DNA from 4 places in the Microbaculum marinisediminis genome. Region 2 is predicted to be linked to each of the others. Evidence: predicted binding sites of a transcription regulator. Region 2 holds the regulator's gene; each other region holds the start of a gene.

Region 1 (7,302 bases), on a different contig from region 2:
AATCGAACGTCGCCCAGCCGACCCAGACCGGCAGCGTCAGCCCCCAGTAATCGGCCGTGCCGACACCGCTGCCGGCAAAGGCAAGCGTGAAGAACAGCGCGGTGTCGACGGTCGAGCCGATCAGCGAGGACGCCAGCGGCGCCATCCACCAGAGACGCTGGCGCAGGCGGTGGAACACGGCAACGTCGATCAGCTGCGCGGTCAGGAACGCGGTTCCCGAGGCGAGCGCGATACGCGGCGTCGCCAGCACGATAGACAGCACGACGGCGGCGGCGAACCCGACATAGACCACGGTGCGCGCGGCCTTCGGCCCGAAGCGGCGATTGGTCAGGTCGGTGACCAGGAAGGCGAAGGGATAGGTGAACGCGCCCCAGGTGAGATAGTCGGCAAGGCCCCAGGGCGTGAACGGGTACTGGACGAGAATGTTCGAGGCGACGACCACCAGGGCCATCGCCCCGATTGGAACGAACAGCCCGGACGGAATGAGCAACCGTGCCTTGGCCGGCCCGGTTTTGCTCTTTTCGTCGGAATGCGACATCTCTCGCGCGCCGTCGGAGCGAAGCTGCCGGACAGGCGTCGGGTCAGGCCGCCTTGGCGGCCGTCGCCTTGGCGATGTCCCGCTTCAGCGTGAGCGCCTTGTCGGACAGATCCTCGTCGCGCGCCTTCAGAAGGAACGCGTCGAGACCGCCGCGATGCTCGACGCTGCGCAGCGCATGCGCGGAGACGCGCAGCTTGTAGCCGCGGTCGAGCACGTCGCTCAGCAACGTCACGTTGACGAGATTGGGCAGGAACCGACGCCGGGTCTTGTTGTTGGCGTGGCTCACATTGTTTCCGGTCATGACCGACTTTCCGGTCAATTCACAACGCCGGGCCATTCTACTGATCCTCAATTGTCTACGGCCGCCGGAGACGCCGGTGGCCGAGTCTGGCCTTGCCGTGTAGGGATTTCGTCGAAAGCGTATAGTAAGCGGGCCGCCAAGCGTCAAGCGGGCAGACGGAATCACTGCGCCTTAGTCTCGTCCCGCTGTTCCGTCGGCGGACTGAGACCGGACCATTTCCTTTACATCCGATCGCTGCTGGAACCCAGGGGCTTCACGGTCAAAGCCCTGTTTCTGATGCGCGCCCCCTGGAGCGCATCTAGTCGTCCCTGCGCATGAAACTGCATAAGCGCTGGACGGTCGAGGCCGACCAGGACGAGGAAACTGTGCTGAATCCCCTTCTCCGGGAGAGCTTCGATACTCCGCGGCCGCGATTGCGCACCCGGTACGAAGTGACCATCCGGAACCTGAAACGCGCCTTCGACGCCGCGCCGGACCGCGCTGAGCCAAGACGCCTTGGACGAAACCCGACTGTTCTACGCGAAGACCTGCGAATTCTGCCGAAACCGGTTCGGGGCCGACACCATCGCCCGCCTGTGGGGGGACGCCTCCGCCGCCCTGGCGGCCGGGAGAAAAGCCGGCTGAAAATACCGCCTCGCCACGCTGTCGACGAAATTGCGCTATACTGTTCCTTAACCTTGGCACGAGATTCTGCGCTCCGTAGGGCGTAGCGTTTCCGGCAAGGCCGGTTCTGCCGGCCGGTCAGTATGAGGCGGTAAGGTGATGAAGGCAGGTGCATCGTTGGCCGGTCTTGGCGGAAGGTCCGCCTGCGCGGTCGCGTTTGCGGGGCTTGTCCTGTCGGCAGGCACGACATCGGCCGCCGAGTACAAGTTCAAGACCGATTACAGCGCCTATCTCGCCGGCGTCCCCGTCGGCAAGGCCACCCTCAGCGGCACGTTCGACGGCCCCCAGTACCGTCTCGACGGATACGGCAAGCTCACCGGGCTCGCCGGTGCCGTCTATGACTATACGGCCAGCGCCTCCTCGGCCGGCCGCCTGATGTCGGGCGGAACACAGCCGCGCGCCTTCAGCGTCGACGCCACCGACGGCAAGAAGTCCGCCAAGGTCCGCATGACCATGAACCAGGACGGCGTCCGCCGCCTGAAGCTGACCCCGCCGGTGCCCAAGGAATGGTACAAGCACCCCAATCGGGTGCAGGTCACCGACGCGCATACCAAGAACACGATCGATCCGATGAGCGCCCTGATCGTCGCCGGCGGCAATACGCCGAGCGGAATCGACAAGCGCGCCTGCGAACGCACCGTGCCGATCTACAACGGCCGCGAGCGCTTCGACGTGACGCTCGAGTTCCGCAAGATCGAATCGATCTCCAGCAGCGACGTCCCGGGCGGACAGGTTCTCGTCTGCGGCGCCCACTACCGCGCCATTGCCGGCCATCGCACCGACAAGAAGGAGGTGGAGATGGCCGAGAAGATCGATATCGAGCTGAAGCTCGCCCCGGTCGCCGGATCCGATCTGCTGGTGCCCTACCGCATTTCGATCCCGACCCCGATCGGCCTCGCCGTCATCCAGGCAGGCGCGACCACGACGACCGGCGCATTGAACACGCGCGCAGCCGCGCTCGGCGAATAATCGGGTTACCTCCGCAAGCCCCGCAGGCCGGCCCCCGGCACAGATCTGACGCCGGCGGAACGGCGCGCGTCGACTTGCGGTCCATCGGCTGTTGGTCGGGGGGTGGAATGTTGCTCCAAGGCATGCGCGCGCATGAACAATCTGTACGACACGATCGGCCTGAACTACGCGGATCTGCGTCGACCTGACCCACGAATTGCCCGGCAAGTCGAAACAGCCCTCGGCGATGCGGAAACCGTCTTGAACGTCGGGGCCGGGACAGGCTCCTACGAGCCTTCGGATCGCCAGATCACGGCTGTCGAACCCTCGGCCAGGATGATCGGGCAGCGCCCCGCTTCGGACGCGACCGTCATTCAGGCAAGCGCGGAAAATCTGCCCTTCGGCGACAAGTCGTTCGATGCCGCGATGGCGGTTCTGACGATCCACCACTGGTCGGACAAGGAGCGGGGCGTCGCCGAGATGCGTCGCGTAACCCGCGGAAAAATCGTCTTCCTGACCTACGACCCTTCGTTTCGCGGGTTCTGGCTCGCCGAGTATTTTCCGGCGCTCGTTTCACTGGACGAAGGCCAGATGCCCACGATGGCCGACTTCGCGCGCTGGCTCGGGCCCATTTCGGTTTCGTCGGTGCCTGTTCCGCACGACTGCACGGACGGGTTTCTGGCCGGCTACTGGCGACGTCCGGCGGCCTATCTCGACGAGAGGGTCCGCACCGCGATGTCCTGTTTCTGGGCAATGGGCGACGTTTCGGAGGGGTTGGCGAAGCTGGCGAACGATCTGGAAAGCGGCGAATGGGAACGCCGCCATGGACATTTCGCTGGTCTCGAATCCCTCGATTGCGGCTACCGGCTGCTTGAGAGCCGATGAACTGCCGGAGGTCCGGCGGACTCCGTTCGGCCCCCCGGCTATAAAGAGTAGGCGGCTATGCCACCTGCCCTTCTATCGCCATGCCCCCGTCACCATCTTCAGGCCCAATCGCGCCTGACCGCCGATCTCGGCTTGCCCGCGATTGTGGATGACTCCCGTTCGCGGGTTAACGATTGACGCGCCCGCAGACCCTCGCCGCAACCCGACTGAATCCAGATATCGTAGGATTATGAACCAGCCACCCAATATCTTGCCGGGAACGAAACGCGATTCCGTCGGAGTCAGCGATTCGGCCAGCATTTGTTCTAGGCTCGTTCTACAGGTTAACGGCGGCGGCGATTTTGTGCCGAAATGGGACGCCGGCGCTTACCTTGACCCGGGTTCGGCCTTTACAGCGCCTCGCGAAGATGCGACAGCCGCGCCCTTGAAGTCCCTCGCCGGGGAGGCGTCATGAGTATCGCGCCGGATGTCGGCCACCATCCCGCGGCGCGCAGCCGCGCGGTGACGGCCATTTTGGGCCCGACCAACACGGGCAAGACCCATCTCGCCATCGAGCGGATGCTGGGCCACGAGTCCGGCGTCATCGGCCTGCCGCTGAGGCTGCTCGCGCGCGAGGTCTACAACCGTGTCGTCGAGCGCGCCGGCGCGGAGGCCGTCGCGCTGGTCACCGGCGAGGAGAAGATCAAGCCGGAGAACCCGAAATACTGGGTCTGCACGGTCGAGGCGATGCCGCGCGACCTCGACGTCGCCTTCGTCGCCATCGACGAGGTGCAGCTTGCCGCCGACCTCGACCGCGGTCACGTCTTCACCGACCGCATCCTGCGCCGGCGCGGCCGCGAGGAGACGCTGCTGCTGGGCGCTGCCACCATGCGGCCGATCCTGACGCGGATGATGCCGAACCTGAACGTCATCACCCGCCCGCGCCTGTCGCACCTGGCCTATTCGGGCCAGAAGAAGATCACCCGCCTGCCGCGCCGCTCCGCGATCGTCGCCTTCTCCGCCGACGACGTCTACGCCATCGCCGAGTTGGTGCGCCGCCAGCGCGGCGGCGCCGCGGTGGTGCTCGGCGCGCTCAGCCCGCGGACCCGCAACGCCCAGGTCGGCCTCTACCAGAACGGCGACGTCGACTTCCTGGTCGCCACCGACGCCATCGGCATGGGCCTCAACCTCGACGTCGATCACGTCGCCTTCGCCGCGCGGCGCAAGTTCGACGGCTGGCAGTTCCGCGACCTCAATCCCGCCGAGATGGGCCAGGTCGCCGGCCGCGCCGGCCGCCACATGCGCGACGGCACCTTCGGCGTCACCGGCCGCGTCGACCCGCTCGAGGACGAGCTCGTCGCGCGCCTGGAAAGCCACGATTTCGAGCCGGTCCGCATCCTGCAGTGGCGCAACACGCATCTCGACTTCGCCACCATGGAGAGCCTGCACGCGAGCCTCGCCGCCCTGCCGCGCGAGGACACGCTGACCCGCGCGCCCGCGAGCGACGACGTACTGGCGCTGGAGGCCGTCGCACGCGATCTGGAGATCGCCGACATCGCCCGGGGCCGCGACGCCGTGGAACTGTTGTGGGACGTCTGTCAGGTCCCCGACTACCGCAAGATCGCACCCGCCAACCATGCCGAGCTGGTCGCCACGCTCTACAGCCAGCTGATGCGCTACGGCCACATCGATGATGATTGGTTCGCGCGCCAGATCGGCCAGTGCGACCGCGACGACGGCGATATCGATACGCTGTCCAACCGTATTGCCCATATCCGCACCTGGACCTTCGTCGCCAACCGGCCCGAGTGGCTTGGCGATCCCGCCCATTGGCAGGAGCGCGCCCGCGCTGTAGAGGACCGGCTGTCCGACGCCCTGCACGAACGTCTGGCGCAGCGTTTCGTCGATCGCCGCACCAGCGTGCTTGCCCGAAGCTTGAGGGAGAATCCGGCCATGGAAGCCGAAATCGACGCCAGCGGAGATGTAACCGTCGAGGGCCACCATGTCGGCCGCCTCGAGGGATTGCGTTTCACGCCCGATCCGGAGGCCGATGGCCAGCACTTGAAGGCCATCGCCGCCGCCGCGCGGCGCACCCTGACGGGAGAGCTCAATACCCGCGCCGAGCGCCTTGCCAAGGACGCCGACGAGGTTATCCAGCTCAGCCTCGACGGCACCTTCTCCTGGCGCGGCGCCACGATCGGCCGCGTCGAGAAGGGCGATTCCGTCCTGAGCCCGCGCGTCGTGCTGCTGGCCGACGAACACTTGGCCGGCGCGCCGCGCGAGAATGCCGAGGCGCGTCTGGCCAAGTGGATCGACGGCCGCATCGCGGTGCATCTCGGGCCGCTGCGCGCGCTCGAAAGCGACGAGGCGATCACCGGCATGGCCCGCGGCGTCGCCTTCCAGCTCGGCGAGGCGCTGGGCGTGCTCGAGCGGCCCCGCGTCGCCGACGAGGTGAAGGCCCTGAGCCAGGACGACCGCGCGCAGCTCAGGAAGCACGGCGTGCGTTTCGGCGCCCATCACGTTTATCTGCCGATATTGCTCAAGCCCGGTCCGCGCGTTCTCGCCGCCCAGCTCTGGGCGCTGCATCACGGCGGGCTGCATCAGCCGGGCTTCGACGACATCGCCGCCCTCGCCCAGAGCGGGCGCATGTCGGTCGCCGTCGCGCCGGGCACCGCGCGCAGCCTCTACCGCGCCTTCGGCTTCCGCGCCTGCGGCAGCCGCGCGGTACGCATCGACATCCTCGAGCGCATCGCCGACCTGATCCGCACCGCCCTGTCCTGGCGTCCCGACGGCGACGCCGCCCCGCCCCCCGGCGCGGTCGACGGCCGTACGTTCCGGGTCAGCGAGCAGATGACGTCGCTCGCCGGCTGCGCCGGCGACGATTTCGCGGAGATCCTCAAGGCCCTCGGCTATCGCAGTGAACGCCGCCCGGCACCCGCGACGACCGAAGCGAAAACGGAACCGGCACCGCAAACCGCCGATGCTGGTGACGCGGCAACGACATCGGAGCATCCCGGGACGGAGACCGAGACAGCGGCCGAAGCCGCTAGGGTCGAAACGGCGGAGACGCCCGCCGTTACGAGCGAAGGCGATCCGCAGAGCGACACCGAGACCGTATCGGAAGCGGTTGAGTCGGAAACGGTGACACCAGACGTGGTGACACCGGAGGTGGTGGAGCCCACAGCCGCGCCAGCCGAAGCGGAACCGGCAGAAGCGGAGCCCGCCGAGGCGGCCGCCGCCCCGGCGGAAGGACCGGCAGAGGCCCAAACCGAAACCCCGGTCGAAGCCACGGTCGATACCCCGGCCGAGACAACGGCCGAAACGCCGACCGAGACACCGGACGGGACGCCAACAGAGACAGCGACCGCGACCGAGGTCCCCGAGGCCGGAACCGGCGAGGCCGAATCCGCGGAGATCGTCGTCTGGCGACCCGGCCGCCGGCCCGACGCGCCACGCCGCCGCAAACCCGAGCAGAAGGGCGCGAAGGCGCGCCAGGGCGACGGCAAGAAGCCCTCGCGCGGTGAGGCAAAGGGTCGCAAAAGCGGTCGTGGCGACGGCCGCAAGGGCGGCCGCTCCCGGCCCGACGGCCCGCCGCAGGGCAAGCGCCCGCCGAAGGAGCCGGATCCGCTATCGCCCTTCGCCGCCCTCAAGGACCTGCGCGACACGCTCAACGAGCGTGGGCGCTCGGGCGCGTGAGCGACAGCCAGCGCATCGACAAATGGCTTTGGCACGCGCGCGTCGCCAAGACACGGACACTGGCCGCTTCGCTTGTCACGGGCGGCCACGTCCGGCTCAATAGCGCCCGGATTTCCAAGGCGAGCCAGCCCGTCAAGCCCGGCGACGTGGTGACGATCGCGCTGCGCGGCCGCATTCTGGTTCTGCGCATCGAGGCGATAGGCGACCGGCGCGGACCGGCGAGCGAGGCGGCGACGCTCTATTGCGATCTCTCGCCCCCGCCACTCCCGCCGGAAGAAACGCCCCCGGGATC
Region 2 (7,302 bases):
AGGCGATGCCGGCGGCGATGCAGGCGAACGGGTTTGCACCCGAGGAGCCGGCGAGCCGGACCGTCGAGGTCGAGGCGTTCTGCTCATGGTCGGCGTGCAGGATGAAGATGCGGTCCATGGCGCGGGCGAGCACCGGATTGACCTTGTATTCCTCGCACGGCACCGAGAAGCACATGTGCATGAAGTTCGAGGAGTAATCGAGCTCGTTGCGCGGATACATGAACGGCTGGCCGACATGATACTTGAAGGCCATCGCCGCGATCGTGGGCATCTTCGCGATCATTCGGACGCTGGCGACCATGCGCTGATACGGGTCCGAGATGTCGGTGGAGTCGTGATAGAACGCCGACAGGGCGCCGACCACGCCAACCATCACCGCCATCGGATGGGCGTCGCGGCGGAAGCCGGAGAAGAAGCGCATCATCTGCTCATGCAGCATGGTGTGCCGCGTCACGCGGAAATCGAAATCGGCCTTTTGGCCCTGTGTCGGCAGTTCGCCGTAGAGCAGCAGATAGCAGGTCTCGAGGAAGTCGCCGTGCTCGGCCAACTGGTCGATCGGGTAGCCGCGATAGAGCAGCACGCCTTCGTCACCATCGATATAGGTGATCTTCGACTCACAGCTCGCCGTCGACGTGAAGCCCGGGTCGTAGGTGAAAGCGTGGGCGTCGGCGTAGAGTCGCGAGATATCCACGACATCCGGTCCGATCGTGCCCGGATAGACCGGAAACTGATGCTCGGCGTCGCCGAGCTTGAGCGTCGCAGTGTTGGCGGCGGTGACGTTCTTGTCATTCATGGGCAGGTGGCTCCTGTCCTGGTGGCGGGCACCCGCACAGCCCAGGTTCGGCTCGTCGGGATACGGATTCGCTCCCACGGTCGGCTGGAGTGCGGTTCGGTAGGAATATGACTGTCTCGGTACCCGATTTGAGCGGGATCGGCAAGCTCCGGGCGTTGGCAGGATCGTCGATACATAGGGCGGGACCGGTACGGTCAAGCGGTCTGATCGGCAATGCGGGCAAGGCTTTCCTCGCGGCCGAGCACCGCCAGAACGTCAAATATACCGGGCGATGTCGCCCGGCCCGTCAACGCGGCACGGAGCGGCTGGGCGACCGTGCCGAGCTTGCGGCCGGAGGTCTCCGCAAAAGCCTTCACCGCCGCTTCGAGGCTCGCCGCGTCCCACTGTGGGGCGGCTTCAAGGACAGGCAGGACTGCGCTCAGGGTCTCTCGTGCGCCGTCGTCGAGTATCTTGGCGGCCTTCTGGTCCAGAGACAATGGGCGGTCCTCGACAAGAAATTTCGTGCTTTCAAGGAGTTCTGCGAGATTCTTCGCGCGTTCCTTCAGGCCCGGCATCGCCTGTCGGATTCGGTCCGACTTTACCGCGTCGAGCCGGGATTCGTACGCCGGCCCCTCGGGCAGATAGGGCAGGTTCTCCATCAGCGCGTCATACAGCTCCGCATCGGGCGTCTGCCGCATGTAGATGCCGTTCAGATTCTCCAGCTTGGCGAAATCGAAGCGGGCGGCAGACTTGCCGATGGCGTCGAGATCGAACCATTCGAGCATCTGTTCGCTCGACATCACCTCGTCGTCGCCATGGCTCCAGCCCAGGCGAACCAGATAGTTGCGCATCGCCTGCGGCAGATAGCCCATGGCGCGGTAGGCATCGACGCCGAGCGCACCGTGGCGCTTCGACAGCTTCGCGCCGTCCGGCCCGTGAATCAGAGGGATATGCGCCATCTCCGGCACGGCCCAACCGAGTGCCTGATAGATCTGTGTCTGGCGGGCGGCGTTGGTCAGGTGATCGTCGCCGCGGATGACGTGGGTGACGCCCGTGTCGTGGTCGTCGACGACGACGGCGAGCATATAGGTTGGGTTGCCGTCGGACCGCAGCAGAATCAGGTCGTCCAGATCCTTGTTCTGCCACACGACGCGCCCCTGGACGTGGTCGTCGACCACGGTCTCGCCCTCCGTCGGCGCCTTGAGGCGGATCGCCGGCTTGACGCCCTGGGGCGCCTCCGAGGGATCGCGGTCGCGCCAGCGGCCGTCGTAGCGTGGCGGGCGGCCCTCTGCGCGCGCCGTCTCGCGCATCTCGGCGAGTTCCTCGGGTGTCGCGTAGCACCGGTAGGCCTTGCCCCGGGCCAACAGGTCCTCGACCACCTCGCGATGCCGCTCGGCGCGGGCGTATTGCGAGATCGCCTCGCCATCCCAATCCAGGCCCAGCCACTTCAGGCCGTCGACGATCGCGGCGATCGCCTCGTCGGTCGAGCGCGCGCGATCGGTATCCTCGATCCTCAGCAGCATCTTGCCGCCGCGTCCGCGGGCATAGAGCCAGTTGAACAGGGCGGTGCGTGCGCCGCCGATATGCAGGAAGCCGGTCGGCGAGGGGGCGAAGCGGGTGACGATCTCAGGTTTGGACATGACAGGTGGCGGCCGGTTTCTCGTGCGGTCTAGTATGGATGGTGCGGTGTAGGCTGGGCGTTGTGTAGCACGGCGGCCGGCGCAGATAGAAGCGGTGTGGGCAACGGTCGCGCCCAAACCTTCGGCGCGGCCCCAGGGGGACTGCGGTGTCCGACGACGCGTCCTTGATCGGCAGATCGCGCTCCGCGGCGGCGCGGCGATGGCCGGCGTTGCCGGCGCCGCTGCTCGGCCTGTCGAGCCGCCTGTCGCGCCGCGTTTCGGTCCGAAGGATCGCCGACAGCGAGCGCGAGCGATTGTTCCTCTGGGGTCCCGTCGCTTTCGGCGCCGGCATCGCGGCCTATTTCGCGCTGCCGCGGGAACCTGTGCTCGCGGCGGTGCTGGTCCTGTGCGTCGTCACCGGGATCGTCGCTGTCCGCTGCGGCCCGGGCCGGCTCGGGGGCATCGCGTTCATCGGCCTGTTCCTGGCGTCGCTGGGCATGTTGGACGCGGGGCTTCGCAGCCGCTGGGTCGCCGCGCCGGTCGTGTCCGAGACCGGATATCCGGTTCCGGTGACCGGGCGGATCATCGGGGTCGACCTCAGGGAGGACGGCGCGGCACGGCTCACGGTGGCGCCGGAGCGGATCGGCCGCGATGCCGCTGCGGAGCTGCCGACCCTGCTGTCGCTGTGGATGCGCGGCAGCTGGTCGGTGCCGACGCCAGGACAGGCGGTGCGATTTGACGCGATGCTGTTGCCGCCGCCGGACGCCGCGGTGCCGGGCGGCTTCGATTACGCCCGGCGGGCCTGGTTCGCCGGCATCGGCGGCGTCGGGTTCCTGACCAGCGCGCCGAAACCGGTCCAGACCGCGCGGGATGTCGGACTGCCAGTGCGGCTCGGGACCGCGATCGAGCGGACGCGCCTTTACATCGCGGCGCGAATCCGGCAGTCGCTGCCCGGCTCCGTCGGCGCGATCGCGGCCGCGCTCGTGACGGGCGAGCGTGGCGCTATACCGGACGCCGACGAGGACGCGCTGCGCGCCTCCGGCCTGGCGCACATCCTGGCGATCTCGGGCCTGCACATGATGCTCGTCGTCGGCACGCTGTTCTGGTTCACCCGTGCCTGTCTGGCGCTATCGCCTAGTCTCGCGTTGACCCGGCCGATCAAGAAGTGGGCGGCGGCGATCGCCCTGATCGGCGGGCTCGGCTACCTGGTGCTCTCGGGCGCCTCGATCGCGACGCAGCGCGCCTTCATCATGGCGGCGATCATGCTGGTTGCCGTGCTGCTCGACCGGCCGGCGATCACCCTGCGCAACGTCGCGATCGCCGCATCGATCGTGCTCGTGCTGACGCCCGAAGCCTTGGTGACGGCGAGCTTCCAGATGTCGTTCGCCGCGACCGTCGCCCTGGTCTCGGCCTACGAGGCGTTGCGGTGGTGGTCGCTTTCGCGGAGTGAAAGCGCGATGGCGCCGCCGGTCCGCTTTCTCGTCCGGGCGGTGCTCGGGCTCGTGTTCACCGCGCTGATAGCCGGGCTGGCGACGGGGCCGTTCGCCGCCTATCACTTCAACCGCGTGGCGGTCTACGGGTTGATCGCCAATGTCGCCGCGATGCCGCTCGTCAGCGTGCTGGTCATGCCGTCCGCGCTTGCCGCGGTGCTGCTCATGCCCTTCGGCCTGGAAGGCCTCGCGCTTGTCCCGATGGGGCTGGGGATCGAGGGCGTTCTCGCCGTGGCGAGGGCGGTCGCCGGCTGGGAGGGGGCGGTGCGCATGGTCTCGCAGGTGCCCGTGGCCGCGTTGCTCCTGACGATTTCCGGCGGGCTCTGGCTGTTGCTTTGGCGCACGGGCGTGCGCCTCCTGGGGGTGCCGTTCATTGCGGCCGGCGTCGTCTTGAGTGCGGTCTCCGACCCGCCGGACCTCTTCGTCGCGCGGGACCTACGGATGGCGGCGCTGAGAATGCAGGACGGCGCGCTGGCGTTCCTGCCAAAGCCCGGATCGGACTACGAGGTGGAGGTTTGGCTGCGCAGCGCCGGACTCGTGCCCGAGGGGACCCCGCGACGACGGGCGGCCTGCGATACGTGGGCCTGCGTCGCCGACAATGGTCGTCTGCGTGTTTCCTACGTGAGCGATCCGGTGGCGTTCGCGGAGGATTGCGCCTGGGCGGACGTCGTCGTCACACCGATCTCGCCGCCTCAGTGGTGCAGGGACGACGCCATCGTGATCGGTCCGCAGGATGCCGCGCGGTCCGGCGCGATCACGCTCACGAAGACGGCCAACGGCATTGCCATCGAGACGGCGGCGGACCGGTCCGGCGATCGTCCCTGGACGCGCCGGGGACCCTAAGCCCCCGAGCTGCTGAGCCCGGCAGGCGTCGTCAGTACTGGCGGATGAGGCCGACCAGCCGGCCCTGAATGGCAACCCGATCCGGACCGAAGATCCGTGTCTCGTAGGCCGGGTTGGCCGCTTCCAGGGCGATCGACGCGCCCTTGCGGCGCAGGCGCTTCAACGTCGCTTCCTCGTCGTCGATCAGCGCCACCACGATGTCGCCGGTGTCGGCGGCATCCGTCTTGCGGATCAGGACCGTGTCGCCGTCGAGGATGCCAGCGTCGACCATCGAGTCGCCGCGCACCTCCAGGGCGAAATGTTCGCCCTTCGACAGAAGCTCGACCGGCACCTGGATCGAATGGCTGTGGTTCTGGATCGCCGAGATCGGCGTGCCCGCGGCGATGCGGCCCATGACCGGGACGGCCACCGCGTTCGAGTTGGCGGCCTCGGTCTCTACCGGCTCCGGCGGGGGTGGCGGCGGTGTCTTGCCGAGACTTCCCTCGATGACGCTCGGCGCGAATCCGCGGCCGCGCGCGGCTAGCCCCGGCGCCACCGACTCGGGCAGCCGGACGATTTCGAGCGCGCGGGCGCGATGCGGCAGGCGTCGGATGAAGCCGCGCTCCTCGAGCGCCGTGATCAGTCGATGGATGCCCGACTTCGAGCGCAAGTCCAGCGCTTCCTTCATCTCATCGAAGGACGGGGGCACGCCCGATTCCTTGAGACGTTCATGGATGAACATCAGCAATTCATGCTGTTTCCGCGTGAGCATTGCGCGCTCCCGTTGCCGCTTCCGCCCGTCTTTGGGCGCCGGATTGTGTACAAATCAAGAACAAACATACATGTTCTTGTTGTGTTCGGCAATGGCAAATATCGCATGGACGCAGTGTGGGCACGGGGGCGCGCTGCTCCGGGATCGTGCGGGTCGGCGAGGGGCCACCATCCGGCCTGGCGGGTCGCGGCACGCGGTCGTTCATCGCGATTGTAAGCCTCGACCGATCCGGCTAGGGATACCGGCGAACCGGTCGGATGACCATACCCACCAGCCGCCAGATCACGTCGGTCGAGCTTATGTCGCCGCGGGCAGTCGCAAAGAAATATCATGAAAGGGCATTGGGGATGGTCATCCCGCGTGCATTCGGATCAAAGTCCAAACGGAAACCGAATAAGAGCAAGAAGTCGCTCATTCTCGAGGACTATGTTCTCCTCCATATCGGCAAGACGGGTGGAACGTCGATCGGCCGGTTCCTGAGGAAGTTCCGGAAGGACGGGCAGGACATCAAGATCAAGAAAGTCGGCCATCGGATCACGCTGCAGCGGGTTCTCGAAGAATCGCCGTCCTGCAAGGTCGGATTCGTCATTCGCGAGCCGTCGACCCGTTTCGTGTCCGGTTTCAACAGTCGCCTTCGCAGCGGCCGGCCGGCGCATCACCACACCTGGAGCACGGACGAGGCCGTCGCCTTCTCCTACTTCCCCACCGCCAACGATCTCGCCGAGGCGCTCGTCACCGACGACGAACGGATGCGTTCGGCCGCGGAATTCGCCATGCAGGCTATCGGGCATCTGCGGCGCGGCTATGCGTTCCATCTCGGCGGCGTTGCCCCGTTGAAGGAGGCAGCCGACAGGATCTACTGCGTCGCCGAGCTGGAGCACCTGAACGACGACGTCTTCCGTCTGCTTGAGCCCGCCGGCTTGTCGCGCGAGCAGATCGCCGAGGCCTTTCAGACCGAGCATCAGGCGCCTTCGAAAGGACCGGCCCTTTCGGAAAAGGCCATCGACAACCTGAAGACGTTCTGGCGCCAGGAATACCGGATTTACGACTATTGCCGGAAGCATCTCGTCCGGCGCTGATGCGCCGCGCGAGGGCCGCCCTCAGAAATCCATCAGGAGCGCGCGGCAGGTCTCGCCCGCCGTCGCGGCCGGGGCGAAAGGCGGGCGGATGATCAGCGCATCGGCCCTGGCCAGCGTGGCCAGCATGGAGCTGTCCTGCCGGCCGAAGGGGGTGACGACGAGGGTGCCGTCGGGATCGATGCTGGACATCGCGCGCAGATAGTCCTGGCGCTGATCGTTTTCGCCGAGATCGGCCCCGAGGCGCGCGTTGGTCTCGCCGGACTGGGTTTCCCTGAGACCGCACAGCGCGTGGATCAGCGGCACGAGGAACAGCCGTGCGGTGATCATCGCCGAGACCGGATTGCCGGGCAGTCCGAGGAAGCGGCTCGCGCCGAACATGCCGAACATCAGCGGCTTGCCGGGCCGCATGGCGATCTTCCAGAAATCGAGCGACAGGCCTTCGGCGACCAGAACGTCCTGGACGATGTCATGCTCGCCGACGGATGCGCCGCCGAGGGTCACCAGAACATCGGCCCCGGACTTCCGTGCCTTAGCGACGGCACCGGCGAGGGATTCACGGTCGTCCGCGGCGATGCCGAGATCGACGGGAATGCCGCCGGCCCGCCGGACGATGGCCGCAAGCCCGAAGCCGTTGGACGCGATGATCTTTTCCGGTCCGGGATCGGAGCCGGGTAGGGCGAGCTCGTCGCCGGTCGACAGGATTGCGACTTTCGGCCGGCCATGAACGGACAGGTCGGCATGGTTCATC
Region 3 (7,302 bases), on a different contig from region 2:
ATGAGCGAATTGACCGGAAAGGCCGCGATCGTAACGGGGGCAAGCCGCGGCATCGGCGCCGCCGCAGCACGGGAACTGGCCAGACGCGGGGCCGCCGTCGTGCTGGCGGCGCGTTCGAGCCGGGAGATCGCGGGCGTCGCGGAGGACATCGTCGAAAACGGCGGCAGGGCGATCGCCTGGACATGCGACGTCTCGCGCTATTACAGCGTCGTCGATACCGTCGAGACCTGCCGCAACGAGTTCGGCCGCCTCGATATCCTCGTCAACAATGCCGGCGTCATCGAGCCGATCGCCCGGATCGCCGACTCCGACCCGGCGAACTGGGCGGACGCCGTCGACGTCAACCTGATGGGCGTCTACCACGGCCTGCGCGCCGCCATTCCGGTGATGCAGGCGCAGGGAGGCGGCACCATCGTCAACATCAGCTCGGGCGCGGCCACCAGCCCGCTCGAGGGCTGGAGCCATTACTGCGCGACGAAGGCGGCTGTGCTGTCGCTGACCGGATGCGCCGACAAGGAATACCGCGACCACGGCATCCAGGTCGTGGGCCTCAGCCCCGGCACGGTGGCGACCGACATGCAGGTCGCCATAAAGGCCTCGGGCATCAACCCCGTCAGCCAGCTCGACCCCTCGGTGCACATTCCCGCCGAATGGGTTGGCCAGGCGATCGCCTGGCTGTGCGAGGGCGGCGCGGCCGACTTCCTCGGCACCGACGTCTCGCTTCGCTCCGAGGACATCCGCAAGGCGGTCGGCCTGCCGGTGGCATAGGGCCGGTCCCGGATCGCGCGAGGGGCCGGGACACCAAATCGGCCCCTTTCGGCCGGCCCACGGGGCCTTTTGCGGTGGCGCGGCCGGTACAAACCGGGAACATTCATTGACCTTAAACGTCTTTGGCCCGATATTGGTGAGGTCGGGAACAGCGTCCCGACGCGCGATGAGTGTTCGACATGGCCCGCAGGACATCCGGCGGCGACGCCCGCAACCCGCCGCCGACCGATCCACCGCCGACCGACCCGCCGCCGATCGCCCCATCGCCCATCGCGGGCGAGATCTGGGACATGAAGTACCGCCTGCGCGACGAGAGCGGCGCGCCGGTGGAGAAGACTGTGTCCGACACCCTGCGCCGCGTCGCCGATGCGGTCGCCGCGGCGGAACCGGCGAAATCCCGCAGGACCTGGGCGAAGCGCTTCCGCGAGACGCTTGAATCCGGCGCCTTCCTGCCGGCGGGCCGCATCCTCGCCGGCGCCGGCACCGGCCGCAAGGTGACGCTGTTCAACTGCTTCGTCATGGGCGCGATCCCCGACGACCTCGACGGCATCTTCACCAATCTGCGCGAGGCCGCGCTGACCATGCAGCAGGGCGGCGGCATCGGCCACGACTTCTCGACGCTGCGGCCGAAGGGCGCGCTGGTGAGGTCGATCGGCGCCGACGCCTCCGGCCCGGTGAGCTTCATGGAGGTCTGGGACGCCATGTGCCGGACTATTCAGTCGGCCGGCCACCGGCGCGGCGCCATGATGGGCACGCTGCGCTGCGATCATCCCGACATCGCGCTGTTCATCGACGCCAAGGCCGACGCCGCAAGGCTCAGGATGTTCAACCTCTCAGTCCTCGTCACCGACGCCTTCATGACGGCGGTCGAGGCCGACGCGGACTGGGACCTCGTCTTCGCCGGCACGGTGTACCGGACGGTCCGGGCGCGGGCGCTGTGGGACCGCATCATGCGCTCGACCTACGATTATGCCGAGCCCGGCGTGATCTTCATCGACCGGGTGAACGCCGAGAACAATCTCGCCTATTGCGAGACGATCCATGCCACCAACCCCTGCGGCGAGCAGCCGCTGCCGCCCTATGGCGCCTGCCTGCTCGGGTCGGTCAACCTGGCCCGCCTGGTCGTCGATCCGTTTGACGAGACCGCCCGCCTCGACACCGGCCGGTTGGCGGAGACGGTCGCCGTCGCCATCCGCTTCCTCGACGATGTCGTCGACATCTCGGGCTATCCGCTGGAGGCGCAGGCGAAGGAGGCCAAGGCCAAGCGGCGCCTGGGGCTCGGCGTCACCGGGCTTGCCGACGCGCTGGCCATGCTCGGCCTCGTCTATGGCCGCGAAGACGCTGCGAAGGCTGCTGGCGACTGGATGCGCATCATCCAGAATGCGGCCTATCGCGCGAGCGCGGAGATCGCCGCCGAGAAGGGCTGTTTCCCGCTGTTCGACAGGACGCAGTACCTGAAGAGCCCGACGGTCGCCCGCCTCGACCCGGATGTGCGCGCGGCGATCCGCGCGAACGGCCTGCGCAACTCGCACGTCACCTCGATCGCCCCGACCGGCACCATCTCGCTCTTTGCCGACAACGTCTCCTCCGGCGTCGAGCCGATCTTCTCGCTGTCCTACCGCCGGACCGTGCTGATGCCGGACGGCAGCCGCCGCGACGAGGAGGTGAGCGACTATGCCTGGCGCCTCTACCGGGCCAGGGCCGGCGGGGACGCGGCGGCCGCGCCCCCGGAGGCCTTCGTCACCGCCCAGACGCTCGATCCCGAAGCCCATCTCAGGATGCAGGCGGCGCTGCAGCCCTATGTCGATTCCTCGATTTCCAAGACCATCAACGTGCCGCGCGAGATCTCCTTCGAGGCCTTCAAGGACGTCTATGCTCGCGCCTACGCGCTGGGCCTGAAGGGCTGCACCACCTACCGGCCGAACCCGGTGACCGGCTCCGTGCTCAGCGTCGGCGAGGCGGTGCCCGCCGAGGGGGTGCCCGCCGAAGACAAGCAGGCGAGCCTGCCGCTGCCCGCCCCCGCGGTGCCCGTGGCGGGGCGGGAGGCGGAGCCCGCGGTTCCGCCCGAGGGCGCGGCCGTCGTGCGCCTGACCGAACCCCTGAAGCGCGACACGATCCTGCCGGGCTTCACCTACAAGCTGCGCTGGCCCGACACCGAGCACGCCTTCTACATCACCATCAACGACATCATCCGCGACGGCCGCCGCCGCCCCTTCGAGATCTTCATCAACTCGCGCAATGTCGAGCACTACGCCTGGACGGCGGCGCTGACGCTGCTGATCTCCGCCGTGTTCCGGCGCGGCGGCGACGTGTCCTTCATCGTCGACGAGTTGAAGGCCGTGTTCGATCCGCGCGGCGGCCACTGGATGAACGGCCGCTACGTGCCGAGCCTGCTCGCCGCCATCGCCGACGTCATCGAGAAGCACATGATCGACATCGGCTTCCTGGCGCCCTCACGGATCGGGACGGGCGCGCATCGCGGCGACCCGGGCGACAAGGACGCGCAAGCCGTGGTTCCCGAAGGCGCCGGCGCCACCTGCCCGCGCTGCGGTCATCCCAGCCTCTACCATCGCGAGGGCTGCCTCGCCTGCCTCGACTGCGGCTATTCGAAGTGCGCGTGACGGTCTGGTGAGGCTGGTATCACGTTTCGCCGAATTCCTGTGCGGTCGTGCCCGGACGCGTCCCGGCAATGACATGGAGTGGACGGAGCGATCTCTGCCCCGCCCTTCCCTGAGCCACCTGACGATTGACTCCGCCGCCAAACGGTGGAATCCATATTAGAACAAACATAGAACATTTGCCTTGTCACCGGGCGGCGACACCGCTCGCCCGGAACGGAGACCCATTGTGTCGAGCGCACCCGAACCCGATGCCCCGCCCGATGGCGACGCTGTTGCCGGTCGCGCGCTGACCGATCGCAACACCGTTGCCGATATCGGCGCCCTGCGCGCGCGCATCGCGCGGCTGGAGGCCGGATCCGCCCCCGGCGCGGCCGGGGCGCGCGCATCCGTCGCGCCGTCGGTGCCGCTCGGGGCCGCGGAGCTGGACGCCGTGCTCGGCGGTGGCCTGCGGCGCGGCGCGCTGCACGAGGTCCGCTCGGCGGATGCCGACGGGCCGCTTGCCTTCGGCTTCGCCCTGGCGCTCGCCGGCCGCCTCGCCGCGAACCGGCCAGCTTTGATCGTCACCACCGTCGACGGCGCCGGCGAATGGGGCCGACCCTACGGGCCGGGGCTCGCCGCCTTCGGCCTCGATCCGGACGGGCTGCTCTTCGTCGAGACGCGCCGACCGCGCGAGGCGCTGTGGGCGGCGGAGGAAGGGCTTGCGAGCCGGGCGCTGTCGGCCGTCGTCGCCGAAATCCGCGGCGACCCGGCCACCGTCGACCTGACCGCGACGCGGCGGCTGGCGCTCCGGGCCGCCCGGAATGGCGGCACCGCGCTGCTCGTGCGCCCCGGCACCATGGACGGCCTGAGCGCGGCGCGCACCCGCTGGCGCATCGAGCCCCTCGCCCTGGCCGGACCGGATACCGCCGCGTTCGCCCTGCCCCCACCCGCCTGGGCGGTCGATCTCGAACGCAACGCCACCCGCCCCGGCGGCCGCTTCGCCCTGACCTGGAGACCCGATGAACGCCTCTTCGCTTCCGCCGACGCCGGAGACATCAGGCCGGCGCTTCCTCGCCCTGCGCCTGCCGCGCCTGCCGGTGGAGCGACTCGGAAGGGAACCGTCGCGCAGGACACCACCGTCCTCCGCTTCCGCCGAACCGGCTAGCCTGTCGGGCGCGGGACCGCGTGCCACGATCGCGACCGTCGGCAACGCCACCCGGCTGACGGCGATCGACACGGCCGCCGCCGATGCCGGCCTCGAGCCCGGCCTGACGCTGGCCGACGCCCGCGCGCGCGTGCCGGCGCTGGACGCCGTCGAGGCCGATCCCGACGGCGACCGCCGCGCGCTCGAAGCCCTCGCCGAATGGGCCGGGCGCTATACCCCGCTCGTCGCCCTCGACGCCCCCGGCGGGACAAGCGGCCTCGTCCTCGACATCAGCGGCTGCGCCCATCTGTTTGGCGGCGAACAAGCGTTGCTCGGCGACCTGACGGGACGCCTCGAAGGGCGCGGCCTCACGGTGCAGGCGGCCGTCGCCGACACACCCGCCGCTGCCCGTGCCGTGGCCAGGACGGCATCCGGCACGGTCGTCCCGCCGGGCGGCAACGCGCGCGCCGTCGCCGGGCTGCCGGTGGCGATGCTCGACGCCGAACCGGAAGCCGTCTCGATGCTGGAACGGCTCGGCCTGAAGCGCATCGGCCAGCTCGTCGACATGCCGCGATCCACCCTGGCCGCCCGCTTCGGCGCGGACCTGCTCACGCGTCTCGACCGCGCGCTCGGCCGCGCCGACGAGCCGCTGTCGCCGCTCAGGCCGCCACCGGTCTTCCTCGTCGAGCGCGTCTTCGCCGAGCCGATCCGGCTTGTCGAGGATATCGAGCGGGTGGCGCGGGCGCTTGGCGAGGGCCTCGCCGAGCCGCTGTCGCGGCACGGCCAGGGCGCGCGGCGGCTGGCGCTCACCCTGTTCCGCGTCGACAACAAGGCCTTCCGCATCGCGGTGGGCCTGAGCCGGGCAAGCCGCGACCCCGCCCGCATGGCCGGCCTGCTGATTGAGCGCCTGGGCACCTTCGAGCAGGATCTCGATACCGGCGAGGGCATCGAGCGCGTCCGCCTCGCCGCCGAGGCCGTGGAGCCGTTGCAGGCCGCCCAGACCGCCGCCGGCGATCTCGCCGGAGAAAGCAGGGCGGAGGATGCCGAGGCGCTCGCCCGCCTCGCCGACCGGCTGACCGCCCGGCTCGGCCACACCCGGGTGGTGCGGCTGGTGCGTCACGACAGCCATATCCCCGAGCTTGCGGTCTCGGCACGCCCCGCCGTGGCCGGGGTCGGAGCAGGCGCCGCCCTATGGCCGCAGCCCGCCGCCGGGTGCGATCTCGGCCCCGGGCACGGCTCCGGAGACGACCCCGGGCGCGCGCCGGACCGGCCGCTGCGCCTGCTCGACCGGCCCGAACCCATCGAGGCGATCGCCGAGATACCGGACGGGCCGCCGGTGCGCTTTCGCTGGCGCCGCGTGCTGCGCCGCGTCGCGCGCATCGAGGGACCGGAGCGCATCGCCCCGGAATGGTGGGCCCCGAAACTGTTCAACGGCGAGGCCGAGGCGCTCACCCGCGACTATTTCCGCGTCGAGGACGAGGAGGGCCGCCGCTACTGGGTCTATCGCGCGGGCTTGTACGACCGCGAGGTGGTGACGCCGCGCTGGTATCTGCACGGGCTGTTCGGATGATGGCGCCGCCCTATGCCGAGCTTGCCGCGGCCACCAACTTCTCCTTCCTGCGCGGCGCCTCGCATCCCGAAGAGCTGGTCGACCGCGCCGCCGCGCTGGGGCTGGCCGCCCTCGGCATCGCCGACCGCAATTCGCTCGCCGGCGTGGTGCGCGCCCATGTGGCGGCGAAGGAGCGCAACCTCCGCATCGTCGTCGGCACCCGTCTCGTGTTCTGCGACGGCACCCCCGATATCCTCGCCTGGCCGCAGGACCGCGCCGCCTATGGCCGGCTGTGCCGGCTGCTCACTGTCGGCAACCGCCGCGCCGACAAGGGCGATTGCCGGCTGACGCTCGCCGATCTGTCGGAATGGGGTGAAGGGATCCTTCTGGCGGTGGTTCCCGGCGGCTCCAGTTACGACGGCTTATCTTTATTTGGAGAAAAAAAGACGCCGGCTAAAAATAAACTTTCTTTGCTCGAGACTACACTGCGGGAACTGGTCCGGCGCTTCCCCGGTGCCGTGCATCTCGCCGCCCGCTTTGCCTATGACGGCGATGACCGCAGAAAACTGGCGTTTCAGGCCGATCTCGCCGCGCGTTGCGGCACACCGCTGCTTGCCATCAACGACGTGCTCTATCATGCGCCGGGCCGCCGCCATCTGCAGGACGTAGTGAGCTGCATCCGAAATCACACGCCAATTCATAAAGCCGGCTTATTGCTTACGGCCAATGCCGAACGGTTCCTCAAGCCGCCGGCCGAGATGGCTCGTCTGTTCCGGAACTATCCCGAAGCCATCTCACAAATTTCCATAGTACTTAGCCATATATCTTTTTCTCTCGACGAACTGCGCTACGCCTATCCGGACGAACCCACCGGCACCGATCCGACGCCGCAGGCGGCACTGATCCGCCTGACCGAGGAAGGCGCCAGGCAGCGCTATCCCGATGGAACGCCCAATAAAGTACGCCACCTAATCGAATACGAGATCAAACTGATCGGCGAGCTCGACTACGCCCCCTATTTCCTCACCGTCCACGACATCGTCCGCTTCGCCCGCGCGCGCGGCATCCTCGCGCAGGGCAGGGGCTCGGCGGCCAATTCCGCCGTCTGCTTCTGTCTCGGCATCACCGAGGTCGATCCCGCCCGCATGGACCTGCTGTTCGAGCGCTTCATCTCGGCGGAACGGCGCGAGCCGCCCGATATCGACGTCGATTTCGAGCACGAGCGCCGCGAGGAGGTGATC
Region 4 (7,302 bases), on a different contig from region 2:
TGGAGGCGCAGGTGTTCGGGCGGATGCCCTTGGCGCTGTCGGCGCGCTGCTATCACGCCCGCGTCTACGACCGCACCCGGGACAGCTGCCTGTTCGTCTGCGAGAAGGACCCCGACGGCCTCGAGCTGAAGACGTTGGAAGGCAGCCCCTTCCTCGCCATCAACGGTATCCAGACCCTGTCGCGCGAATATCTCAATCTCGTCGGTGAGCTCGCCGACCTGAGGGTCGCGGGCGTGTCGCGGTTCCGCCTGTCGCCGCACAGTTGCGACATGGTCGCCGTCGCCGAAATCTTCCGCGCCGCGCTGGATCGCGCCATCGACGTGCCGGAGGCGATGGCGCGCATCGGCCGCCTCGATCTTCCCGGCCCCTTCTGCAACGGCTTCTATCACCACCGCCCCGGCAACCACTGGCACCGGACCGGCTCGGCCCCGGCCCGCTCTGGCGCCGACCTGACCCGATAACTCAGACCGCCGAAAAGCCCCCGATCGGGCCGGAATAGCTTGGCCGCGCGGCCGCGCCGGGCTGCCGCCCGGGCTGCCATTGGGTCTGGACGCTCGCGCCCCGGCGTGAGAGTCTGCGCGAATCACTGGGAAATGGAGGCCAAACCATGTCTGCACCTGAAGCCGGTCTGCCGACGCAGGAAGAACTTGCCGCCCAGACGCGCGATGCGATCCGCAAGCATCGAACGCTGTTTCTGGTCCAGGGCATCGTCATGGTGATCCTCGGCATCATCGCCATTGTCCTCCCGCAGGTCACCACCCTGGCGGCCACGATCTTCGTCGGCTGGCTGTTCATCATCGGCGGCATCATCCGTGTTATCGCCACGTTCCAGTCGCGGTCGGCGCCGGGGTTCTGGTGGTCGCTCCTGATCGGCATCCTCGCGGTGGTCGTGGGCTTCATCATCGTCGCCAACCCGCTCAAGGGCGTGCTGACGCTGACCATGGCGCTGATCATCCTGTTCCTGGTCGAGGGCGTGTTCCAGTTCATCGCAGGCATCGAGTTCCGCAAGGCGCTGGCGTCGAGCTGGATCTGGCTGATCATCTCCGGCGTCATCGACATCGCGCTGGCGGTGCTGATCTTCGCCGGCTGGCCGGACACGGCGACCTGGGCGATCGGGCTCCTGGTCGGCATCAACCTCCTGTTCGCCGGCATTGCGCTGACCATGACGGCGCTCGCCGCCAAGGACCTGCCGGCGACCTGAGACGGTTTACCGGAAGGACCGCGCCGATGCTGGTCGTGCTTCTCGTCGGCACGGGCGTCAGTTTATTGAATATCGCCATCCATGCCGGCGCGATGGCGGTGCTGGTTCACGCCGTCGGCTCGCGCTTCGTCAAGGCGATCCACAGCAATGCCCTGGCGCGCCTTGTCATCGTGATGGTGACGGCGGTTGCGGTGCTGATGGCCGCCCATATCGTCGAGGTCGGGGTCTGGAGCGCGCTGTACCAGTGGGTCGGCGCGACTCCGGGCGAGGCCAACGATTTCGGCTTCGCCTTCGTCAACTACACCACGCTCGGCTACGGCAACATCGTGCCCGTGCCGCAATGGGAGCTGCTCGGGCCGATGACGGCGATGAACGGCGTGTTGCTGTTCGGCTGGTCGACGGCGGTGTTGTTCCAGGTGCTGACGGTCAGCTACAAGGAACTCGAACAGCGCCTGTGACGGTTGAGCGGGCCGGCCCGGGCAACGGATTGCAACCGATGAGGATCGGGGGACTTCGATGAACAGCAAGAGCCGGGAGACGCAGATCGCGGAACTGAACGGGGCGCTCGAGGTCCTGTTCGAGCTGCGCGAGGAGTTCGCCCAGTGGGCCGAGGAGGGCGAGGACGACTCCAAGCGCGAGGCGCTGGAAAACGTGCTCGGCCACGTCGAGGTCATGGAAGCGGAATACAAGCGCCGCCGCGACGAACTCGTCGGCTGACGGCGCGGCCTGGCGGGGCGGTCGCCTACGCCGGGCGGCATGCGTCCGCGCCATGTTCTCTCATTGTTCTTGATCGAGGCCGTTTCCCGCTGTAGGCTTCCCGCTGCGTCAACAGGCGCGCCAGATGTACACCAGATGTACAGCGGGGTGATTGGAATGGTTGCGCGTGTGGCCACCGTCGCCTTCGTCGGGATCGAGGCCCGGCGCGTCGACGTGCAGGTGCAGATCGCGCCGGGGCTGCCGGCCTTCGCCATCGTCGGCCTGCCCGACAAGGCGGTCGCCGAAAGCCGTGAGCGGGTCCGCGCGGCGCTGACCGCCGTCGGTCTGGCGCTGCCGCCGAAACGCATCACGGTCAATCTCGCCCCCGCCGACCTGCCCAAGGAAGGCAGCCACTTCGACCTGCCCATCGCCGTTGCGTTGATGGCGGCGATCGGGGCGATGCCGGCGGATGCGCTGGCCGGCTGGTGCGTCCTCGGCGAACTCGCCCTCGACGGCCGCCTGACCCCGGTCAGCGGCGTGCTGCCTGCGGCGATCGGCGCCAACGCGGCGGGCCTGGGGCTGATCTGCCCGGCCGAAGGCGGCGCCGAAGCCGCCTGGGCGAGCCCGGACATGGAGATTCTGGCGCCCGCCGACCTGATCCAGATCGTCAATCATTTCAAGGGCACGCAGGTTCTCTCCCGGCCCCGGCCGGCGATCCGCGAGGAGGCCGGGCCGATGCTCGACCTCGCCGAGATCCGCGGCCAGGAGACGGCCAAGCGGGCGCTGGAGCTCGCCGCCGCCGGCGGCCACAATCTCCTGTTCGTCGGCCCGCCCGGCGCCGGCAAGTCGATGCTGGCCCAGCGCCTGCCCTCGATCCTGCCGAAGCTCAACCCGGCCGAACTGCTCGAGGTCTCGATGATCCAGTCGATCGCCGGTGTCATCGCCGGCGGCCGCCTGTCGGCGGATCGGCCGTTCCGCGCGCCGCATCATTCCGCCTCCATGGCGGCGATGGTCGGCGGCGGCCCCAAGGCGCGGCCGGGCGAGGTCTCGCTTGCCCATAACGGCGTGCTTTTCCTCGATGAACTGCCCGAATTCACGCCGCAGGTCCTCGATTCGCTGCGTCAACCGCTCGAATCCGGCGAGACGGTCATCGCCCGCGCCATGCATCGGGTGACCTATCCCTCGCGTTTCCAGCTGGTGGCGGCGATGAATCCGTGCCGCTGCGGCATGGCCGGCGAGCCCGGCCACACCTGCCGGCGCGGGCCGCGCTGCGCCGCCGACTATCAGGCTCGCGTCTCCGGTCCCCTGCTCGACCGCATCGATATCCGTCTGGAGGTGCCCGCCGTCACCGCCGCCGATCTGATCCTGCCGCCGCCCAGCGAGGGCAGCGCCGAGGTCGGCGCCCGCGTCGCCGCCGCCCGGGCGCTGCAGGCCGAACGCTACGCCGCCCTCGGCCTCGACGACGTTCGCACCAACGCCGGCTGTCCCGCGCGCCTGCTCGAGGACGTCTCCCGGCCCGATGCCGACGGCCTGGCGCTTCTGCGCGATGCCTCGGAGTCGTTGAAGCTGTCGGCGCGCGGCTTCCATCGCGTCCTGCGCGTCGCGCGCACGCTGGCCGACCTCGAGGGCGCCGAGGCCGTCGGCCGCCTCCATATCGCCGAGGCCGTCGGCATGCGCGCGGCCGGCTCGGGCCTCCTGGCGGCGGCGTGAGGCGGGGCTCGCCGCGCGTTTACGCAAAAGCGACGGTTTCGCAGGCGTTTTCTTCCCAAAATCTGAATCCTCTGCCCCGGCTTTATACGATCGGACTCACCTGAGCTTAATCGCGATCCGTCACGATCGGCCCCATTCGGACGAAGAATCCGAGCGACAGGACCGCCGTGGCGTCAATGACCGAACCCGATCTCACCGAGGCCGGCCTACCGGCACGGCCGCCTAGGATCCGCAGTGCGCGGCTGATCCACGCGGCGACGCTGACCCTGGCCGTGATGCTGCCGGTCACGCTGATCCTCGGTGGACCGCTTCCCTGGATTGCCGCCGCCGGCCTGATCGGGCTGTCGCTGGCGCTGCTGCGCACCGTCACTCGGGACCGGCGCCGCCGCACCGACTCCGACGCCGCCGTCGCGCGGCTTTCGCACCGGCTCGAGGACGCCCAGGATCGCATTTGGGAGCTGTCGGAGGGCCTGGCCCGCCAGCGCGGCCTGGTCGACGCGCAGGACGACGCCATCGTGCGCCGCGACGCCGATGGCCGACTGACCTTCGCCAACGATGCCTTCTGCCGGATCTTCGGCTTCGAGAGGGCGGAGGTGGTCGGCACCATCGGCATGCCCGTGCCGCTCGAGCCGGCACAGGACCCCGGCGACGCGTCCGTCTCCCCGGACATGCCGCGCCTGACCTTCGATGCCCGCTATCGGACCGCCGTCGGCGACCGCTGGTTCCAGTGGCAGGATACGCCGATCCGCGACGCCACCGGCCGCGTCGTCGAGATCCAGAGCGTCGGCCGCGACATCACCATCCGCAAGGACACCGAAGACGCCCTGCGCCGCGCCCGCGACGCCGCCGAACAGGCGAGCCGGGCCAAGTCGCGGTTCCTCGCCGCCGTCAGCCACGAGATCCGCACGCCGATGAACGGCATCATCGGCATGGCCGACCTGCTGCTCGACAGCGGGCTGACCCAGGAACAGACCACCTACGCGCGCGCGGTGCACGGCTCGGCCGAGGCGCTGCTCGGCCTGATCGACGAGATCCTCGACTTCTCCCGCATCGAGGCCGGCCGCATCGAGCTCGCCGACGCACCGTTCTCGCTTGCCAAGGTCATCAGCGACGTCGCCGAGCTGTTCGGCCCGCGCGCCGGCGAGAAGGGCCTGGAGATCGCCGCCTTCGTCTCCCGCGACGTGCCCGCCGTGATGCGCGGCGATGCCGACCGCTTGCGCCAGGTGCTGGTGAACCTGGCCGGCAACGGCATCAAGTTCACCGATCGCGGCGGTGTCCTGATCGAAGTCCGGTCCGAAGCGACCGCGATATCCGCCGCCGGTGGTCCTAAGACCGGCGGTATTCAGATCAGCGTCCGCGACACGGGGATCGGCATTCCGAACGACGCGCTCGGTCGCATCTTCGACGAGTTCGAGCAGGCCGACGTCGGCCCCGCGCGCCGGCATGGCGGCGCCGGTCTCGGGCTTGCCATCTGCAAGCGCATCGTCGCGGCGATGAACGGCGAAATGACCGTCGAGAGCAATCCCGGCCGCGGCAGCACCTTCACCGTCCGCCTGCCTCTGGTCGCCTCCGAGCGGGTCCCGGCGCCGCCGCGCATGCTGGTCGGACGGCACATTCTCGTCGCCTCGCCCTCGCCCATCCTGCGGCAGTCGCTGAAATCGGTGCTCGAGGACGAGGGCGCCCGCGTCGACGTCGTCGCCCGCGCCGATACGTACGCCCGCAGGCTTGCCGGGAACGGCAAGTTCGACTCCGTCCTCGTCGATCTTCCCTTCGCGGACACGGTCGAACCCGGCCCGCTTCCCATGATCGTCCTGCTGGCGCCGCGTGATCGCGGCATCCTGTCCGACCTGATGGAGCGGGGCTTCGCCGGCTATCTCATCAAGCCGATCCGCAGCCAGTCGCTGCTCGCGCGGCTTGGCGTTGCCGCCAATCGCGAAGGCAGGCCCGCCGTGCCGATCCCGCAGGAAGAGCCGGTCGGCCCGGCTCTCGACGTCCTCCTCGCCGAGGACAACGACCTCAACGCGATGCTCACCGAAGCGCTCTTGCGCCGGCTCGGCCACCGCATCACCCGGGTGCGCGACGGCCTGCAGGCGGTCGCGAAGGTCCGTGCCGCGCGTGACCGCGCCCGCCCCTTCGACATCGTGCTGATGGACGTCCACATGCCGAATCTGGACGGCCTGTCGGCGGCCCGCGAGATCCGCGCCCACGAACGCGACACCCCGAAAGGGGGCCGGGTCTTCATGATCGCGTTGACGGCGAACGCCTTCGCCGAGGATCGCGAAGCCTGCCTGGAGGCGGGGATGGACATGTTCATGGCCAAGCCCGTCGACCGCGAGGTCCTGGCGGAGGGCCTGAAAAAATTCACGCCGGCCACCCAGTCCCGAAGCAAGCCCCGTCTGCGACGCGCTTGATCGTGTCGCAATTGTCATGGAACCGTCTCCGAACTATGATTCTTAAGTCGAAGGCGGGGACGTGAGGTCAGCCCGATTCGGGCGGCATTCCGAGACATCCTGGTCTTTGCATGGGGGAGGCGCCGGTATGCGCCAACGAGGTCAGATGCGTTTGACGGACAAGTTCCGGCCGACACGGTTGGTGCGGCGTTTCGTTCCGGGCGGTCCGATTGCCGGGCACGCGGTCCACGGTGCCGGCTTCGGTCGCGCCCCCTTGGCGGAGCCGCTGAAGCGGATCGGCTCGCTCGAGGTGCGGCTTGCCCGCAACGCGCGCGAGGTGCGGCTGGCGCAGGCGCTGCGCTACCGCGTCTTCTATCGCGAGATGTCGGCCCAGGCCGGCGCCACCGGCAAGCTGTGGCGGCGCGACATCGACGGCTTCGATTCGATCTGCGATCACCTGCTCGTCATCGACCATGATCCCGATCCGGCCTTGTTCCGCGGCATGCGGCGCAAGCGCAAGCCCGCTGTGGTCGGCACCTACCGGCTGCTGCGCCAGGAGGTCGCGGAGCAGTTCGGCGGGTTCTATACCGCCGGCGAATACGAGATCGACGCGCTCGTCGCCCGCCACCGGCCGAAGCGGTTTCTCGAGCTCGGCCGCTCCTGCGTGCTCAAGGAGTACCGCAACAAGCGCACCGTCGAGCTGCTGTGGGCCGGCAACTGGGCCTATGTGCAGCATCACGAGGTCGACGTGATGATCGGCTGCGCCAGCCTGGAGGGCATCGAGCCGCGCAGGCTGTCGCTGCCGCTGTCCTTCCTGCACCACCATGCCGCCGCGCCGGAGGAATGGCGCATCCGCGCCGTGCCGTCCCGCTACGTGCCGATGAACCGCATGGCGCCGGACCAGATCGACATGCGCGCCGCGCTCAACGAGCTGCCGCCGCTGATCAAGGGGTATCTCCGGCTCGGCGCCTATATCGGCGACGGCGCTGTGGTCGACCACCAGTTCGGCACCACCGATGTCTGCATCGTGCTGCCGGTCTCGGCGATCAATCCGCGCTACTACGGCCATTTCGGCGCGCCGAAGGAACGCTTGGCGTCCTAAAGCTCGGCAAAACCGGACCCGTCTCCCCGTAGACCCGGCACCCCCCGGCGCGCCGGGGGGATAGAGGGTAGGGCGGGCGTCCTCAGCCGCTGACGTTGTAGGCGGCGAGCGCGGCCATGTTGACGATGTCGCTGTCGGTCGCGCCTAGGCTGACGATCTGCACCGGCTTGTCGAGCCCGACCAGCAGCGGACCGATCACCGTC

Evidence for each region. The regulator LexA, encoded in region 2, represses DNA repair genes until DNA is damaged. The targets are predictions, from matches to a motif close to TGTTCNNNNTGTGTTCNG.
Region 1: the regulator LexA is predicted to act here: its motif matches at 3,637-3,654, upstream of MUB46_RS06255 (helicase-related protein).
Region 3: the regulator LexA is predicted to act here: its motif matches at 3,547-3,564, upstream of MUB46_RS10365 (ImuA family protein).
Region 4: the regulator LexA is predicted to act here: its motif matches at 1,972-1,989, upstream of MUB46_RS09845 (YifB family Mg chelatase-like AAA ATPase).

What each region holds. Positions count from the first base shown of each region.
Region 1 is NZ_JALIDZ010000003.1:20,798-28,099, reverse strand. Features, by position in the region: gene MUB46_RS06280 (queuosine precursor transporter) at 1-451, opposite strand, end outside; gene rpmB (50S ribosomal protein L28) at 582-875, opposite strand; gene MUB46_RS06270 (hypothetical protein) at 1,335-1,463, shown strand; gene MUB46_RS06265 (DUF3108 domain-containing protein) at 1,602-2,471, shown strand; gene MUB46_RS06260 (class I SAM-dependent methyltransferase) at 2,604-3,335, shown strand; gene MUB46_RS06255 (helicase-related protein) at 3,786-7,010, shown strand; gene MUB46_RS06250 (RNA-binding S4 domain-containing protein) at 7,007-7,302, shown strand, end outside.
Region 2 is NZ_JALIDZ010000012.1:19,965-27,266, reverse strand. Features, by position in the region: gene gltA (citrate synthase) at 1-793, opposite strand, end outside; gene gltX (glutamate--tRNA ligase) at 988-2,412, opposite strand; gene MUB46_RS21070 (ComEC/Rec2 family competence protein) at 2,577-4,724, shown strand; gene lexA (transcriptional repressor LexA) at 4,756-5,475, opposite strand; gene MUB46_RS21060 (sulfotransferase family 2 domain-containing protein) at 5,733-6,554, shown strand; gene MUB46_RS21055 (molybdopterin molybdotransferase MoeA) at 6,576-7,302, opposite strand, start outside.
Region 3 is NZ_JALIDZ010000004.1:314,451-321,752, reverse strand. Features, by position in the region: gene MUB46_RS10375 (SDR family oxidoreductase) at 1-768, shown strand; gene MUB46_RS10370 (adenosylcobalamin-dependent ribonucleoside-diphosphate reductase) at 948-3,389, shown strand; gene MUB46_RS10365 (ImuA family protein) at 3,616-4,533, shown strand; gene MUB46_RS10360 (Y-family DNA polymerase) at 4,466-6,082, shown strand; gene MUB46_RS10355 (error-prone DNA polymerase) at 6,079-7,302, shown strand, end outside.
Region 4 is NZ_JALIDZ010000004.1:207,041-214,342, reverse strand. Features, by position in the region: gene ubiV (ubiquinone anaerobic biosynthesis protein UbiV) at 1-461, shown strand, start outside; gene MUB46_RS09860 (HdeD family acid-resistance protein) at 608-1,201, shown strand; gene MUB46_RS09855 (potassium channel family protein) at 1,228-1,659, shown strand; gene MUB46_RS09850 (hypothetical protein) at 1,718-1,918, shown strand; gene MUB46_RS09845 (YifB family Mg chelatase-like AAA ATPase) at 2,075-3,607, shown strand; gene MUB46_RS09840 (PAS domain-containing hybrid sensor histidine kinase/response regulator) at 3,784-6,018, shown strand; gene olsB (l-ornithine N(alpha)-acyltransferase) at 6,164-7,099, shown strand; gene MUB46_RS09830 (NADP-dependent malic enzyme) at 7,182-7,302, opposite strand, start outside.